2 regions of the Pseudomonas sp. McL0111 genome follow, and region 2 is predicted to be linked to the other one. Evidence: predicted binding sites of a transcription regulator. Region 2 holds the regulator's gene; the other holds the start of a gene.
The links. The regulator sigma-54, encoded in region 2, starts transcription at its own class of promoters, with help from an activator protein. The targets are predictions, from matches to a motif close to ANTGGCATNNANNTTGCTNT.
Positions count from the first base shown of each region.

Region 1: ACTWLJ_RS28160 (flagellar basal body rod protein FlgF) is a predicted target of sigma-54. The motif match lies at 2,434-2,453, and genes of this name have one in related genera.

Region 1 is NZ_CP199585.1:6,242,761-6,250,208, forward strand. Features, by position in the region: gene ACTWLJ_RS28145 (flagellar basal body P-ring protein FlgI) at 1-33, opposite strand, end outside; gene flgH (flagellar basal body L-ring protein FlgH) at 61-756, opposite strand; gene flgG (flagellar basal-body rod protein FlgG) at 808-1,593, opposite strand; gene ACTWLJ_RS28160 (flagellar basal body rod protein FlgF) at 1,639-2,379, opposite strand; gene ACTWLJ_RS28165 (sigma-54-dependent transcriptional regulator) at 2,651-4,213, opposite strand; gene phhA (phenylalanine 4-monooxygenase) at 4,605-5,396, shown strand; gene ACTWLJ_RS28175 (4a-hydroxytetrahydrobiopterin dehydratase) at 5,466-5,822, shown strand; gene ACTWLJ_RS28180 (amino acid aminotransferase) at 5,822-7,015, shown strand; gene ACTWLJ_RS28185 (hypothetical protein) at 7,290-7,421, shown strand.
Region 2 is NZ_CP199585.1:527,172-534,619, forward strand. Features, by position in the region: gene ACTWLJ_RS02545 (KpsF/GutQ family sugar-phosphate isomerase) at 1-439, shown strand, start outside; gene ACTWLJ_RS02550 (KdsC family phosphatase) at 439-963, shown strand; gene lptC (LPS export ABC transporter periplasmic protein LptC) at 972-1,544, shown strand; gene lptA (lipopolysaccharide transport periplasmic protein LptA) at 1,531-2,076, shown strand; gene lptB (LPS export ABC transporter ATP-binding protein) at 2,076-2,801, shown strand; gene ACTWLJ_RS02570 (RNA polymerase factor sigma-54) at 2,988-4,478, shown strand; gene hpf (ribosome hibernation-promoting factor, HPF/YfiA family) at 4,552-4,860, shown strand; gene ptsN (PTS IIA-like nitrogen regulatory protein PtsN) at 4,873-5,337, shown strand; gene rapZ (RNase adapter RapZ) at 5,340-6,197, shown strand; gene ACTWLJ_RS02590 (HPr family phosphocarrier protein) at 6,213-6,488, shown strand; gene ACTWLJ_RS02595 (ZIP family metal transporter) at 6,573-7,448, opposite strand, start outside.

The sequences.
Region 1 (7,448 bases), 690 kb from region 2:
AAAGGCTGCGGACATCAATGCCGCAGCCAGCATGAGGCTCTTGAACTTCAAAGTAGCCACCTAGAAAGGGAACAGCGGGCTGAGGAAGAAACGGTCGAACCAGCCTGGCTGACTCGCATCGGCAAACGAACCGGTACCCGAATAGGTAATGCGCGCATCGGCGACCCGGGTCGACGACACGGTGTTGTCGGTGGCGATGTCATCGGCACGTACCAGACCGGCAATCCGCACCAGCTCGTCGCCGGTGTTGAGGGTCATCCACTTCTCGCCACGCACGGCGATGATGCCGTTGGGCAAGACGTCGGCGACGGTCACGGTGACCGAGCCGGTCAGGGTGTTGCCCTGCGCAGCCTTGCTGTCACCCTTGGTCGCACGGTCGCCGCTGTAGCCGACATCCAGACTCAGGTCATTGCCACCCAACGGGTTGTTGGTGGTGCCACTGCCGCCGAACAGCGAAGTCAGGCCGATGCCGGTCTTGCTGTTCTTGGCCACTTGCGAGTTGGCGTTTTTGCTGGCCTGGGTTTTCTCGTTCAGGGTGATGGTGATGATGTCACCGACCCGGAATGCCTTGCGGTCGCTATACAGGTTCTGCTCGAAACCGGCCTGATAGATCGAGCCGTTATTGGCGGCAGCCGGCAACGGCGTGCGCGGCAACACCGGAGCGTAGTAAGGGTCATTGGGCTTGGGCGTCGGTGCGACGCAGCCCGCGAGCGAGACGACCCCACCCAATGCCAGAACAGATACGAAGCGTTTCATGACCCTACCTCACGGTGTTGCAGGCAGCCTCATGGCCGCCTCATAGACTGATTACAGATTCTGCGTTACGAACGAGAGCATCTGGTCGGCGGTGGAGATCACCTTGGAGTTCATCTCGTAAGCGCGCTGAGTGGTGATCATGTTGACCATCTCTTCAACGGTGCTGACGTTGGAACCTTCCAGAGTGTTCTGCAGCGTGGTGCCGAAACCGTTCAGGCCCGGGGTGCCGATTTGCGGCGCGCCCGAAGCAGCAGTTTCCAGGAACAGGTTGTTGCCCACGGCTTGCAGACCGGCCGGGTTGATGAAGTCGGCGGTTTGCAGGTTGCCGATCACCTGAGCGGCCGGGTTACCTGGAACAGTGATGGACACTGTGCCGTCGGTACCGACGGTGAAGCTCTGGGCGTTGTTCGGGATGACGATGGCTGGTTCCAGAGCGAAACCACTGGCGTTGACGATCTGGCCATTGGAGTCGAGGTGGAAAGTACCGTCGCGGGTGTAGGACGTGGTGCCGTCCGGTTGCAGGATCTGGAAGAAACCGCGACCGTCGACCGCCAGGTCCAGCGGCTGCTCGGTGGTTTGCAGGCTGCCGGCGGTGAAGTTTTTCTGCGTGCCGACGATGCGCACACCGGTACCCAGTTGCAGACCGGATGGCAGTTCGCTGTCCTGAGTCGACTGGGCGCCTGGCTGACGCTTGATCTGATACAGCAAGTCCTGGAACTCGGCGCGATCACGTTTGAAACCCGTGGTCGACACGTTCGCCAGGTTGTTGGAGATGGTGGTCAGGTTGGTGTCCTGAGCGGACAGACCTGTTTTGGCAACCCATAGAGCCGGAAGCATTCGATTCTCCTCGTGCGCCTGTTTTACGGCGCGACGTTCTGATAATTAGCTGATCTGCAAGACCCGAGCCATGGCCTGGTCGTCGTCTTTGGCGGTGTTCATCATCTTGATGTGCAATTCGAACTGCTTGGACAGAGCCAGTACCGATGTCATTTCTTCCACGGCATTGACGTTGCTCGACTCCAGGAAACCCGACACCAGTTTGACGTTGGCATCGGCCGGCGCAGGCTGGCCGTCCTTGGTGTAGATCGAGCCGTCGAGGCCCTTGTTCATGTTCTTGATGTCCGGGTTGACCAGTTTGATCCGGTCGACTTCCGCCATGACGCGCGGGCCTTCGCCCATCGCACGAATACTGATGGTGCCGTCTTCACCGACTTCGACCTGCTGCTCTGGCGGCACGGCGATCGGCCCGCCATTGCCCATCACGGCCATGCCGTTGCCGGCGCGCAATACGCCGAGGGCGTCGATATTGAGGCTGCCGGTGCGCACGTAGCTTTCACCGCCATTGGGGTTCTGCACGGCAATAAAACCGTTGCCGGTCACGGCGACGTCGAGGTCACGCCCGGTCTGCACCAGCGAGCCCGGCGAGAAGTCGGTGGCCGGGCGTTCGCTCATGGCAAACGCACGCGCCGGAAAGCTGTCACCAAACACCGGCATCGAACGTGCCTGCTCCAGGTCTTTCTGGAAACCGTTGGTGGAGATGTTCGCCAGGTTGTTCGCATGAGCCTTCTGCGCCAGTGCATTCTGGCTGGCGCCGGTCATTGCCACATAAAGGTACTTGTCCACACTCTTTCCTCTGCATGCCGGACGTTTGCCGCCCACCGCTGTACTGCTGAGCCATAAGCAATTTGCAGACCAACTTTTATTTGGCGGCCGAGAGCCCGGTAAACAAAGGACTTGAGGGAAAGGGAGGGGAAATCTGAAATGTATCGAAGTCGAAAAACCGGCGGTGGAATGCCGCTTGGCGGCAACAGATCAAAAGATCGCAGCGTGCCGCAGCTCCTACCCTGAAATACATTCCCCTATAGGAGCTGCGGCACGCTGCGATCTTTTGATCTTAAGATTCAGTGTCTTTACCCACCTCATACTCACGCAATTTATTGGCAATGGTTGTGTGCGAAACCCCGAGTCGCTTGCCCAGTTGCCGACTGCTCGGATGCTCTGAGTACAAACGCTCCAGCACCGCCTTCTCGAAGCGCCCGACAATCTCGTCCAGCCCACCCTCCAGCGAAAAATCGCCAAGCGGCTGACGCACGCCATAATCCGGCAGGCGAATATGTTCAACCTTGACCGTCCCGCCATCACATAGCGAAACCGCCTGAAACAGCACGTTCTCCAGTTGCCGCACGTTGCCCGGCCAGTGGTAATGACTGAGCCGGTCCATCGCCGCCGGGGCCAGCTTCGGCAGTGGGCAACCGATCTGTCGACTGGCCTGATCGAGGAAGTGCTCGACCAGCGGCGCCAGACCATCGAGGCATTCGCGCAACGGCGGAATATGCAGCGAAAGCACGTTCAAGCGATGGTACAAATCCTGACGAAATTCACCCCGGGAGCACAGCTCCGACAGATCAACCTGAGTCGCGCAGATCACCCGCACATCCAGATAGACCTCCTCGTCACTGCCCACACGCCGGAAGCAACCATCCTGCAAAAAGCGCAGCAACTTCACCTGCAAGCGCGGGCTCATCTCACCGACGCCATCGAGAAACAAAGTGCCGCCCGCCGTCAGCTCCAGCAGCCCAAGCTTGCCTTCGGCCCGCGCCCCTTCAAAAGCACCCGGCCCGTAGCCGAACAACTCGGTCTCGGCCATTGACTCCGGCAGCCCCGCACAGTTGAGCGCCATCAACGGCGATTGCCCACGCGGACTGGCGAGGTGGCAGGCACGCGCCAACAGTTCTTTGCCGGTGCCGGTTTCACCTTCTATCAATAGCGGCGCATCCAGCGGTGCCATGCGCCGTGCTTCGCGCACCACTGCCGCCATGACTTTCGAGCTCTGGAAGATGCTGTCGAAACCGCGCAGTTCCTGTTTGCGCACGTTATAGATGCGCTCGCCGACCCGGTCCGCTCGATGCAGCGTCAGCACCGCACCGGCCATGGCTTCGCTGTCGTCGTGTTCCGATTGCAGCGGCGCGATGTCAGCCAGAAACACGTCGCCCTTGACCTTCACACGCATGCCGTTGATTCGCGATTTATTGGCGCGCACCAGTTCCGGCAAGTCGAAATCTTCGGCGTAACGTGACAACGGAATCCCCGGAACCTCATCGACCCGCACCCCGAGCAACTGCGCCGCCGCCCGGTTGGCCGCCACAATGGAGCCGCCCATGTCGATAGACAGCACCGGAAACTCCAGCGCGCCGAGCAACGCATTCAGCTCCATGTGCCGCCGCTCGCTCGGCATCAGCCCGACACGCTTCACACCGAACACCCCGGCAATCGCCTCGAACTTCGGCCGCAGGGCCTGGAACTGGATGTTGATCAGGTTCGGGCAGTGCAGATAGATCGCATTGCCATGCTCACCGCCGACCTCACCGCGCGCGACGTTGATTCCGTACTCGACCAGCAGATTGAGGATGTCGCGCAGGATGCCGATGCGGTTCTGACAATGGACTTTGATGCGCATATATAAGACCCGAGAAACAAAGAGAGACCTGAAGACAGTGAATTACCTGTGGGAGCCAGCCTGCTGGCGATAGCAGTGTGTCAGGCAAATTGATGTGAACTGACACACCGCTATCGCGAGCAGGCTCACTCCTACAGGGGAACGTGCCGTACTTTTCTGCTGAGGCACGCAGATAATTGTCAAGATTATGTGACACCCACGGCACTTTTTACACCCGAAAATCACCGTAATCCCGAGTTACGGGTAAATCCGTAACGATTACTTTACGAATATCGACGATTCTTCCTACACACGCCCCGCACTCACCTGCTGCAACCGGCAACGTCCTGCGTTATTTCTAGATCCATCGCTGGACATAACAAGAACGAATTCCCCTTAGCAGGAGAGCAGCATGAAGCAGACGCAATACGTGGCCCGCGAGCCCGATGCGCAAGGTTTTATCGATTACCCCGCCGAAGAACACGCGGTGTGGAACACGCTGATCACCCGCCAGTTGAAAGTGATCGAGGGTCGGGCGTGCCAGGAATACCTGGACGGTATCGAAAAACTCGGTCTGCCCCACGACCGCATTCCGCAACTCGGCGAAATCAACAAGGTGCTCGGCGAAACCACCGGCTGGCAGGTCGCCCGTGTCCCGGCGCTGATTCCGTTTCAAACCTTCTTTGAGTTGCTCGCCAGCAAACGCTTCCCGGTGGCCACGTTCATTCGTACCCGCGAAGAGCTGGACTACCTGCAAGAGCCGGACATTTTCCACGAGATTTTTGGTCACTGCCCGCTGCTGACCAACCCGTGGTTTGCCGAATTCACCCACACCTACGGCAAGCTCGGCCTGCAAGCCACCAAGGAAGAACGCGTGTATCTGGCGCGCCTGTACTGGATGACCATCGAGTTTGGTCTGGTCGACACCCCGCAAGGCAAGCGCATCTACGGTGGCGGCATTCTGTCTTCGCCGAAAGAATCCGTTTATTCGCTGTCGGACGAACCCGAGCATCAGGTCTTCGATCCGCTGGAAGCCATGCGCACGCCGTACCGCATCGACATCCTCCAGCCGCTGTACTTTGTCCTGCCGAACCTCAAGCGCCTGTTCGACGTGGCCCATGAAGACATCATGGCCATGGTCAGACAAGGCATGCAGTTGGGTCTGCATGCGCCGAAATTTCCGCCCAAGCCGAAAGCGGCCTGAGCAGAACCCGCTCGCGACTTGCGCGCAAAGATAGTAATTTCCAACAAGAATCGAATTCAGGAATACACCATGTCCACATTGAACCAAGCCCACTGCGAAGCCTGCCGCGCCGATGCCCCGCAAGTCAGCGACGAAGAACTGCCGATCCTGATCAAGCAGATCCCTGACTGGAACATCGAAGTCCGCGACAGCGTCATGCAGTTGGAAAAAGTCTTCCTGTTCAAGAATTTCAAACACGCGCTGGCGTTCACTAACGCCGTCGGCGAGATCTCCGAGGCCGAAGGTCACCACCCGGGTCTGCTGACCGAGTGGGGCAAAGTCACCGTGACCTGGTGGAGCCACTCGATCAAAGGCCTGCACCGCAACGACTTCATCATGGCCGCGCGCACTGACGAAGTGGCCAAGACTGCAGAAGGACGCAAGTAATGCACTTCGACGCCATCGGCCGGGTACCCGGCGACCCGATCCTCGGCTTGATGGAGGCTTATGCGCAGGACACTAACCTGCGCAAGTTCGACCTGGGCGTTGGCGTCTACAAGGACGCCCAGGGCCTGACGTCGATCCCCGAGGCGGTAAAAATCGCCGAGGCGCGACTGGTTGAAAGCCAGGACACCAAGACCTACATCGGTGGCCACGGCAATCCGCTGTTCGGCAAGGTCATCAACGAACTGGTGCTGGGCGCTGATTCGAAGCTGATCGCCGAACAACGCGCCGGCGTTACCCAGACGCCGGGCGGCACTGGCGCCCTGCGGCTGGCGGCCGACTTCATCGCCGAATGCCTGCCGGGCAAAGGCGTGTGGCTAAGCAATCCGACCTGGCCGATCCACGAAACCATTTTCGCCACGGCCGGGATCAAGGTCAGTCACTACCCATACGTGGGCAGCGACAATCGCCTCGACGTTGAAGCGATGCTCGCCGTGCTCAACCAAGCGCCGAAAGGCGATGTGGTGCTGCTGCACGCCTGCTGCCACAACCCGACCGGTTTTGATCTGAGCCACGATGACTGGCAGCGCGTGCTGGATGTTGTCCGCCAGCGTGATCTGCTGCCGCTGATCGACTTTGCCTACCAGGGTTTTGGCGACGGTCTGGAGCAGGATGCATGGTCGACCCGTCTGTTCGCAGCTGAACTGCCGGAACTGTTGATCACCAGTTCCTGCTCGAAAAACTTCGGCCTGTATCGCGACCGTACCGGTGCGCTGATTGTCTGCGCGAAAACCGCTGACAAGCTGATCGACATCCGCAGCCAACTGGCCAACATCGCCCGTAATCTCTGGTCAACGCCACCGGATCACGGCGCCGCTGTTGTCGCCACCATCCTTGCCGACCCGGAGCTGAAACGCCGCTGGGCCGACGAAGTGGAAGCCATGCGTCAGCGCATCGCTCAGTTGCGCAGTGGTCTGGTTGAAGCGCTGGAGCCGCACGGCTTGCGTGAACGTTTTGCGCACATTGGTGAGCAACGCGGGATGTTCTCCTACACCGGCCTGTCGCCGGAACAAGTGAAAAACCTGCGCGATCATCACAGCGTGTACATGGTCAGCTCGGGCCGGGCAAACGTCGCCGGCATCGATGCCACGCGCCTGGCGCTGCTGGCCGAAGCCATCGCCAACGTCTGTAAATAATCCAGACACCGCAATACCCCTGTAGGAGTGAGCCTGCTCGCGATAGCGATCTGTCAGCCAACATCTGTGTTGACTGATACACCGCTATCGCGAGCAGGCTCACTCCTACATTTGTTTTTGCTGTGCTCTTTAGTTTTTTGCGCTCCCTGCGGCCTTTTGTCGCAATAATTCGAATTAAAAGTCTGATTGTCATTTTTCCTGCTGTATCCTGCGCAAGCTTTGTAAAAGCGCGGATCTACCAGATCTATCAACAGACTTAGCGAGGAGCGCAACCATGCACGAGATTCCTAATCTCCCCTTCCCAAGCCTGCACGAACCTGAGCAGACGACCACGCAACAAGCCGGCGCCCAACAGCCCGAGCCGAAAGAAGCCGCTGATAGCCGCCAGGCCGACCGCGACGAGTAACCCGCAACACCCCGCCGTACAGACCGT
Region 2 (7,448 bases):
TACCGCCGAAGATTTCGCTTTTTCCCATCCGGGCGGCGCATTGGGTCGTCGCCTGTTGCTGAAAGTCGAAAACGTCATGCACGCCGGCCAGGAACTGCCGCAAGTACAGCGCGGCACCCTGCTCAAGGACGCACTGATGGAAATGACCCGCAAAGGGCTGGGCATGACCGCCATTCTTGAAGCCGACGGCAAACTGGCCGGGATCTTCACCGACGGTGATTTGCGTCGCACCCTGGATCGCAGCATTGATATCCGTACCGCGACGATCGATCAGGTCATGACCGAACACGGCAAGACCGCCCGGCCCGAGATGCTCGCCGCCGAGGCGTTGAAAATCATGGAAGACCACCGAATCAACGCGCTGGTCGTAGTCGATGAAGAAGATCGCCCTGTCGGCGCCTTCAACCTCTCCGATCTGTTGCGCGCAGGAGTCATGTAATGAGCACCGATCTGCTGCAACGCGGCAAAGCGATCAAACTGGCGGTTTTTGACGTCGACGGCGTCCTCACCGACGGGCGCCTGTATTTCCTTGAAGACGGCAGCGAATTCAAGACGTTCAACACTCTCGACGGTCAAGGCATCAAGATGCTGATGAACGCCGGCGTCACGACCGCGATCATCAGCGGCCGCAAGACCCCGGTGGTCGAGCGCCGGGCGAAAAACCTCGGCATCCCGCACCTGTTTCAGGGGCGCGAAGACAAATTGGTTGTCCTCGACGGTCTTCTTGAGCAACTGGGCCTAAGCTATGAACAGGTCGCCTACCTCGGTGACGACCTGCCCGATCTGCCGGTGATCCGCCGCGTAGGTCTGGGGATGGCCGTAGCCAATGCCGCCGATTTCGTGCGCGAACACGCCCATGGCGTGACCCGGGCCCGTGGTGGCGAAGGTGCCGCCCGCGAATTCTGTGAATTGATCCTGCGCGCCCAGGGCCGCCTCGATGCGGCCAACGCCGCGTACCTGTGAGCCAAACCATGTTTAGCAAAAAGTTTCGCAACTTCCTGCTGTTCGGCTGCATCGCTGCGCTATTCGCAGCGGTCGGCTACTGGAACATCAGCCCGGAACGCTTCCTCGACAAGCCACCGGCCAAGTCTGAAGAGAGCCCGATCGACTGGTACGCGACCAACACGCATACCTTTCAATACCTGCCGGACGGCAAATTGCAGTATGAAATGACGTCCGACAAAGCCGAGCACGTCAAAGCGACCGACATCACGCTCGTCACCAAACCCGACCTGAACATGTTCCGTGGCACCGAGTTTCCATGGCACGTGACCAGCGAGCGCGGTGAAGTGAATTCGGGCGGCACCGAGGTCGAACTGATCGACTCGGTACGCATCAAACGCACCGACGAAAAGAACCGCGACACCCTGATCACCAGCACTCGTATGACAGTGTTCCCGCAGCAGCAATATGCGCAGACCCAGCAACCCGTTAGAATCGACGGCGCTGGCGGTGTATCGACTGGCGTGGGAATGAAGGCATATTTGAAGGAAAGCAGGATACACCTGCTATCGAACGTAAGAGGACAGTATGAGGCTCGTTAAAACCCTCCCTATTTTGCTCAGTCTGGGCGCAGCACTGGGAAGCGTGAGCGCCTGGGCTCTGCCGAACGATCAGCAGCAACCTATCCGCATTCAAGCCGACGACGCCCAACTGGACGACAAGAACGGCATCGCTACCTATAAAGGTGATGTGATCATCACCCAGGGCTCGATGATCGTTAAAGGCAACACCGTAACCATCACTCGTACGCCGGCTGGCGATATCGACGTGGTGACTTCGGTGGGCAATCTCGCCTACTTCGAGCAACTGCAAACCCAGGGTGATACCAAACCTGTGCAGGGCTGGGGCGTGACCATCCAGTACCACGCCGCGCAAAACCGTGTCGTGCTGATCGACAAGGCCAAGGTTGTCGACAAGGACAACAACACCACTCAAGGCGAGAAAATCGTCTATGACACGGTGAAAAAACTGGCCAGTGCCGGTCGCGCTACCGGCAGCAAGGTCACCGAGTCGCGTCCGCGCATCGACATGGTGATCCAGCCGAAGAAGAAAACCGACGAGAAGACCCAGTAATGGCAACTCTGAAAGCTCAGCATCTGGCAAAGGCCTACAAAGGCCGCCAGGTTGTGCGTGATGTCAGCCTGTCGATCGACAGCGGGCAGATCGTCGGCCTGCTTGGCCCGAACGGCGCCGGCAAGACCACCTGCTTCTACATGATCGTCGGTCTGGTGCAGGCTGATCAGGGCCGCGTACTGATCGATGATCTGGACGTCAGCCATCAGCCAATGCATGGCCGCGCTACTGCGGGCATCGGCTATCTGCCGCAAGAAGCGTCGATCTTCCGCAAACTGTCAGTGGCCGACAACATCATGGCCATCCTCGAGACCCGCAAGGAACTCGACAAGGCCGGTCGTCGCAAGGAGCTGGAAAGCCTGCTGCAGGAATTCCACATCAGCCACATCCGCGACAACCTCGGCATGAGTCTGTCCGGTGGTGAACGCCGCCGGGTGGAAATTGCTCGCGCCCTGGCCACAGCGCCGAAATTCATCCTGCTCGACGAACCGTTCGCCGGTGTCGACCCGATTTCGGTCGGCGATATCAAGCAGATCATCCATCACCTCAAGGCCAAGGGCATCGGTGTACTGATCACCGACCACAACGTGCGTGAGACCCTGGATATCTGCGAAACCGCCTACATCGTCAACGACGGTCAACTGATCGCCGAAGGTGATTCCGCGACCATCCTGGCCAACGATCTGGTCAAGGAAGTGTATCTGGGCCACGAGTTCCGCTTGTAAGCACGACGGTACTCGGTCAGCCGCCCGGGTGCTGTAACGATGAAGCAGGTTTAATTCGCTTTAATTGTTACAGCACCCTAGGCAAACACCGCAGTTTCAGGCATATAATTTGCTTAAGTTTGGCGCTCCGGCGCCCTGTAGTGGATGGCGCATGAGCGCCGGCGAATAAGGTGTTAAGCCCCTGCCATGAAACCATCGCTAGTCTTGAGAATGGGCCAGCAGCTGACGATGACACCGCAGCTGCAACAGGCCATCCGCCTGCTCCAATTGTCGACCCTGGATCTGCAACAGGAAATCCAGGAGGCTCTGGAATCCAATCCGATGCTCGAACGCCAGGAAGAAGGCGAAGACTTCGACAACACTGATCCCCTGGCCGACAACCCCGAACAGAAACCCACCGAAATCCAGGAACCCTCCTATCAGGAAACCGCCCCGACGGTGGATAACCTCGAGGACGGCGAATGGAACGAACGCATTCCCAACGAGCTTCCGGTAGACACTGCCTGGGAAGACGTCTACCAGACCAGCGCCAGCAGCCTGCCAAGCAACGATGATGATGAGTGGGATTTCACCACCCGCACCTCTGCCGGCGAAAGCCTGCAAAGCCATCTGCTGTGGCAACTGAACCTCGCGCCGATGTCCGACACCGATCGCCTGATCGCTGTGACCCTGGTCGATTGCATCAATAATCAGGGCTACCTCGACGAAACTCTCGAAGAAATTCTTGAAGCGTTCGATCCGGAGCTCGACATCGAGCTGGACGAGATCGAAGCCGTCCTGCACCGCATCCAGCAGTTCGAACCCGCCGGCATCGGTGCGCGCAATCTGAGCGAATGCCTGTTGCTGCAATTGCGTCAGCTGCCAGCCAAGACCCCGTGGCTGAGCGAAGCCAAGCGTTTGGTGACCGACTACATCGATCTGCTCGGCAGCCGCGACTACAGCCAGTTGATGCGCCGCATGAAGCTCAAGGAAGATGAACTGCGTCAGGTCATCGAGCTGGTGCAGAGCCTCAATCCGCGCCCGGGCTCACAGATCGAGTCCGCCGAAGCCGAGTACGTCGTACCCGACGTGATCGTGCGCAAGGACAACGAGCGCTGGCTGGTCGAGTTGAACCAGGAATCGGTACCACGCCTGCGGGTCAACGCGCAGTACGCCGGTTTCGTCCGTCGCGCCGACACCAGCGCCGACAACACCTTCATGCGCAATCAGCTTCAAGAGGCCCGCTGGTTCATCAAGAGCCTGCAAAGCCGCAATGAAACCCTGATGAAAGTAGCCACTCAGATCGTCGAGCATCAGCGCGGCTTCCTGGAATATGGCGACGAGGCCATGAAGCCGTTGGTCCTGCATGACATCGCCGAAGCGGTCGGCATGCACGAATCGACGATTTCCCGGGTTACCACGCAAAAATTCATGCATACCCCGCGCGGTATTTATGAGCTGAAATACTTTTTCTCCAGCCACGTCAGTACCTCCGAAGGCGGTGAATGCTCGTCCACGGCGATCCGCGCGATCATCAAAAAACTGGTTGCCGCGGAAAATCAGAAAAAGCCGTTGAGTGACAGCAAGATCGCTGGTTTACTGGAGGCACAAGGCATTCAGGTGGCTCGCCGCACCGTCGCCAAGTACCGCGAATCCCTCGGGATCGCGCCTTCGAGCGAACGCAAGCGGTTGATGTAAGCCACGTTACAGCGTTCCAGTGGCAGGCTTTTCGGCCTGCCGCTTTATGCACTGGCAACGAAGGAGAAGCGGTATGCAAGTCAACATCAGTGGACACCAACTGGAAGTGACCAAGCCCCTGCGCGAATACATCGAGCTCAAACTCAAGAGGCTCGAGGGGCATTTCGACAAAATCACCAACGTGCAGGTCACGATGACGGTCGAGAAGTTGAAACAGAAAATCGAAGCCACCTTGCATATACCCGGCAACGAAGTGGTCGCCAACGCTGAACATACCGACATGTATGCAGCCATTGACGCCCTTACCGACAAGCTGGATAAACAACTCAAAAAGCATAAGGAAAAGACCCAGAGCCTCCTCCAGGGCGCGACCGGTCGTTAACTCCCCCATCCCATGATCCGACTTGAAAGTATCCTGACCCCCGGCCGTTCCCTCGTGAACGTGCCGGGCGGCAGTAAAAAGAAAGCCCTCGAGCAAATTGCCAACCTGATCGCCCGCGAAGTGCCGGATCTGGAGATGCAAGATGTCTTCGAGGCGTTGATCGCCCGTGAAAAACTCGGTTCTACCGGTTTTGGCAACGGCATCGCCATTCCCCACTGCCGCCTGAAAGGCTGCGAAGCGCCCATCAGCGCCTTGATTCACCTCGAAGCACCCATCGATTTCGACGCCATCGACGGCGCACCGGTTGATCTGCTGTTTGTACTGCTGGTGCCGGAAGCTGCTACCGATGCGCATCTGGAATTGTTGCGTCAGATCGCCAGCATGCTGGATCGCAAGGACGTGCGCGATAAATTGCGCAGCGCTTCAAGCAACGAAGCCCTGTACCAGGTTGTACTGGACGAACAAAACGGGCAGTAATCATGCGTTTGATCATCGTCAGTGGCCGTTCCGGCTCAGGTAAAAGCACCGCGCTCGATGTTCTTGAGGACAACGGCTACTACTGCATCGATAACCTGCCTGCAGGTTTGTTGCCGGAATTGGCCGAACGCGCGCTGATCCACACCGAACTGGCCCAACCGTTAGTGGCCGTTTCGATTGATGCGCGCAACTTGCCAAGCCATCTCTCGCGCTTCCCCGAGCTACTTGAAGAAGTGCGCAGTCGCCATATTCAGTGTGACGTGCTGTATCTGGATGCCGACGAAGAAACCCTGCTCAAGCGTTTCTCGGAAACCCGTCGTCGTCACCCGCTGAGCACCGCCAACCGTTCGCTCGCTGAAGCGATCAACGATGAAACCGCCCTGCTCGGCCCGATTGCCGACCTGGCCGACCTCAAGGTCAACACCACCAATCTGAACCTGTACCAGTTGCGCGACACCATCAAGCTGCGCCTGCTGAACCAGCCGGAGCCGGGTACGGCGTTTCTGGTCGAGTCGTTCGGCTTCAAGCGCGGCATGCCGGTGGATGCGGATCTGGTGTTCGATGTGCGTTGTCTGCCCAATCCATATTGGAAACCGGAGCTACGCGCACAATCGGGTCTTGATGAGCCGGTAGCCGAATACCTGGCAGCCCAGCCGGAAGTCGAAGAAATGTTCCAGGACATTTTCGCTTACCTGCACAAGTGGCTGCCGCGTTTCGCCGCGAGCAATCGCGCCTACGTCACCATTGCCATTGGCTGCACCGGGGGGCATCACCGCTCCGTCTACCTGACCGAACGTCTGGGTCAGGCCCTGCAGAAAACCCTGAAGAATGTCCAGGTCCGCCACCGCGACCTCACTTAAAGGATTCACACCGCGATGCCTGCTCTGGAAATTGAAATCATCAACAAACTGGGCCTGCATGCCCGGGCATCGGCCAAATTCGTTGGCGTCGCGGGACAGTTTCAGGATTGCTCGATCAGAGTCGGACGCACGCCAGCAACCACGGTCGATGGCAAAAGCATCATGGCTATGATGATGTTGGCGGCCGGCAAGGGCACCAAAATCTACTTGAGTACCGAAGGGCATCAGGAACAGGAAGCGCTGGATGCGCTGGTGGCGTTGATCAACAACTACTTCGACGAAGGCGGTTGATCATAAAAGATCAAAAGATCGCAGCCTGCGGCAGCTCCTACAGTTGGAATGTGTTTCCCTGTCGCAGGCTGCGATCTTTTTGTTTTAGCCTAACGCAGTATCCATCACCATCATCAGACAGAACCCGCTCAACAGCCCAAGGCTGGCCATTTTGTCGTGACCATTGCGTCGCGACTCCGGAATGATTTCGTGAGTGACCACCAGCAGCATCGCACCTGCCGCCAACGCCAGCCCCAGCGGCAACAACAACTGCGCAAGACTGACCAGCCAGGCGCAGAGCAGCGCAAATACCGGCTCGACCAATCCTGACGCCGCGCCGATCAGGAACGCCTTGACCCGCGACATCCCGGCCCCAGCCAATACCAGCGCAATCACCAGACCTTCCGGCACATCCTGCAGGGCAATGCCCATCGCGAGGCTATCGGCGTCAGGCATGCCGCCGCCGGCAGAAACACCGACAGCCATGCCTTCAGGGATGTTATGGGCAATGATTGCGAACACGAACAGCCAGATTCGCGGCGGTATCACTGGATGTTCGACAGTGCCAACGAGCATTTCCGGCGAAGCGCCCGAGACCTGACGATCCACCAGAAACAGCCCGAACGCGCCGAGCATGATGCCAAAGCAGATCAGGCCGCTGGCCGCCCACGGAGTCAGGCCCAGACTTTCAGCGGCGGCGATTCCCGGCACGATCAGCGAAAACGCGGTCGCCGCCAGCATCACCCCGGCGCCAAATCCCAGCAGCGTATCGCTGAGTATTTGCGGCATGCGCCGAATCACCAGCACCGGCACCGCTCCGAGCGCCGTGCCGAGGGCGCAGATCGCGCCGCCCTGCAACGCTCGTGACAGTCTCGGCTCAAGGTTCAGCCATTCAAGTCCATGTGCCGCCAGCAACGTCATGCCCGCCAGCAGCAACAATGATCCCACTGCGTAACGAAACATACGCCCGCCGCCGATCGC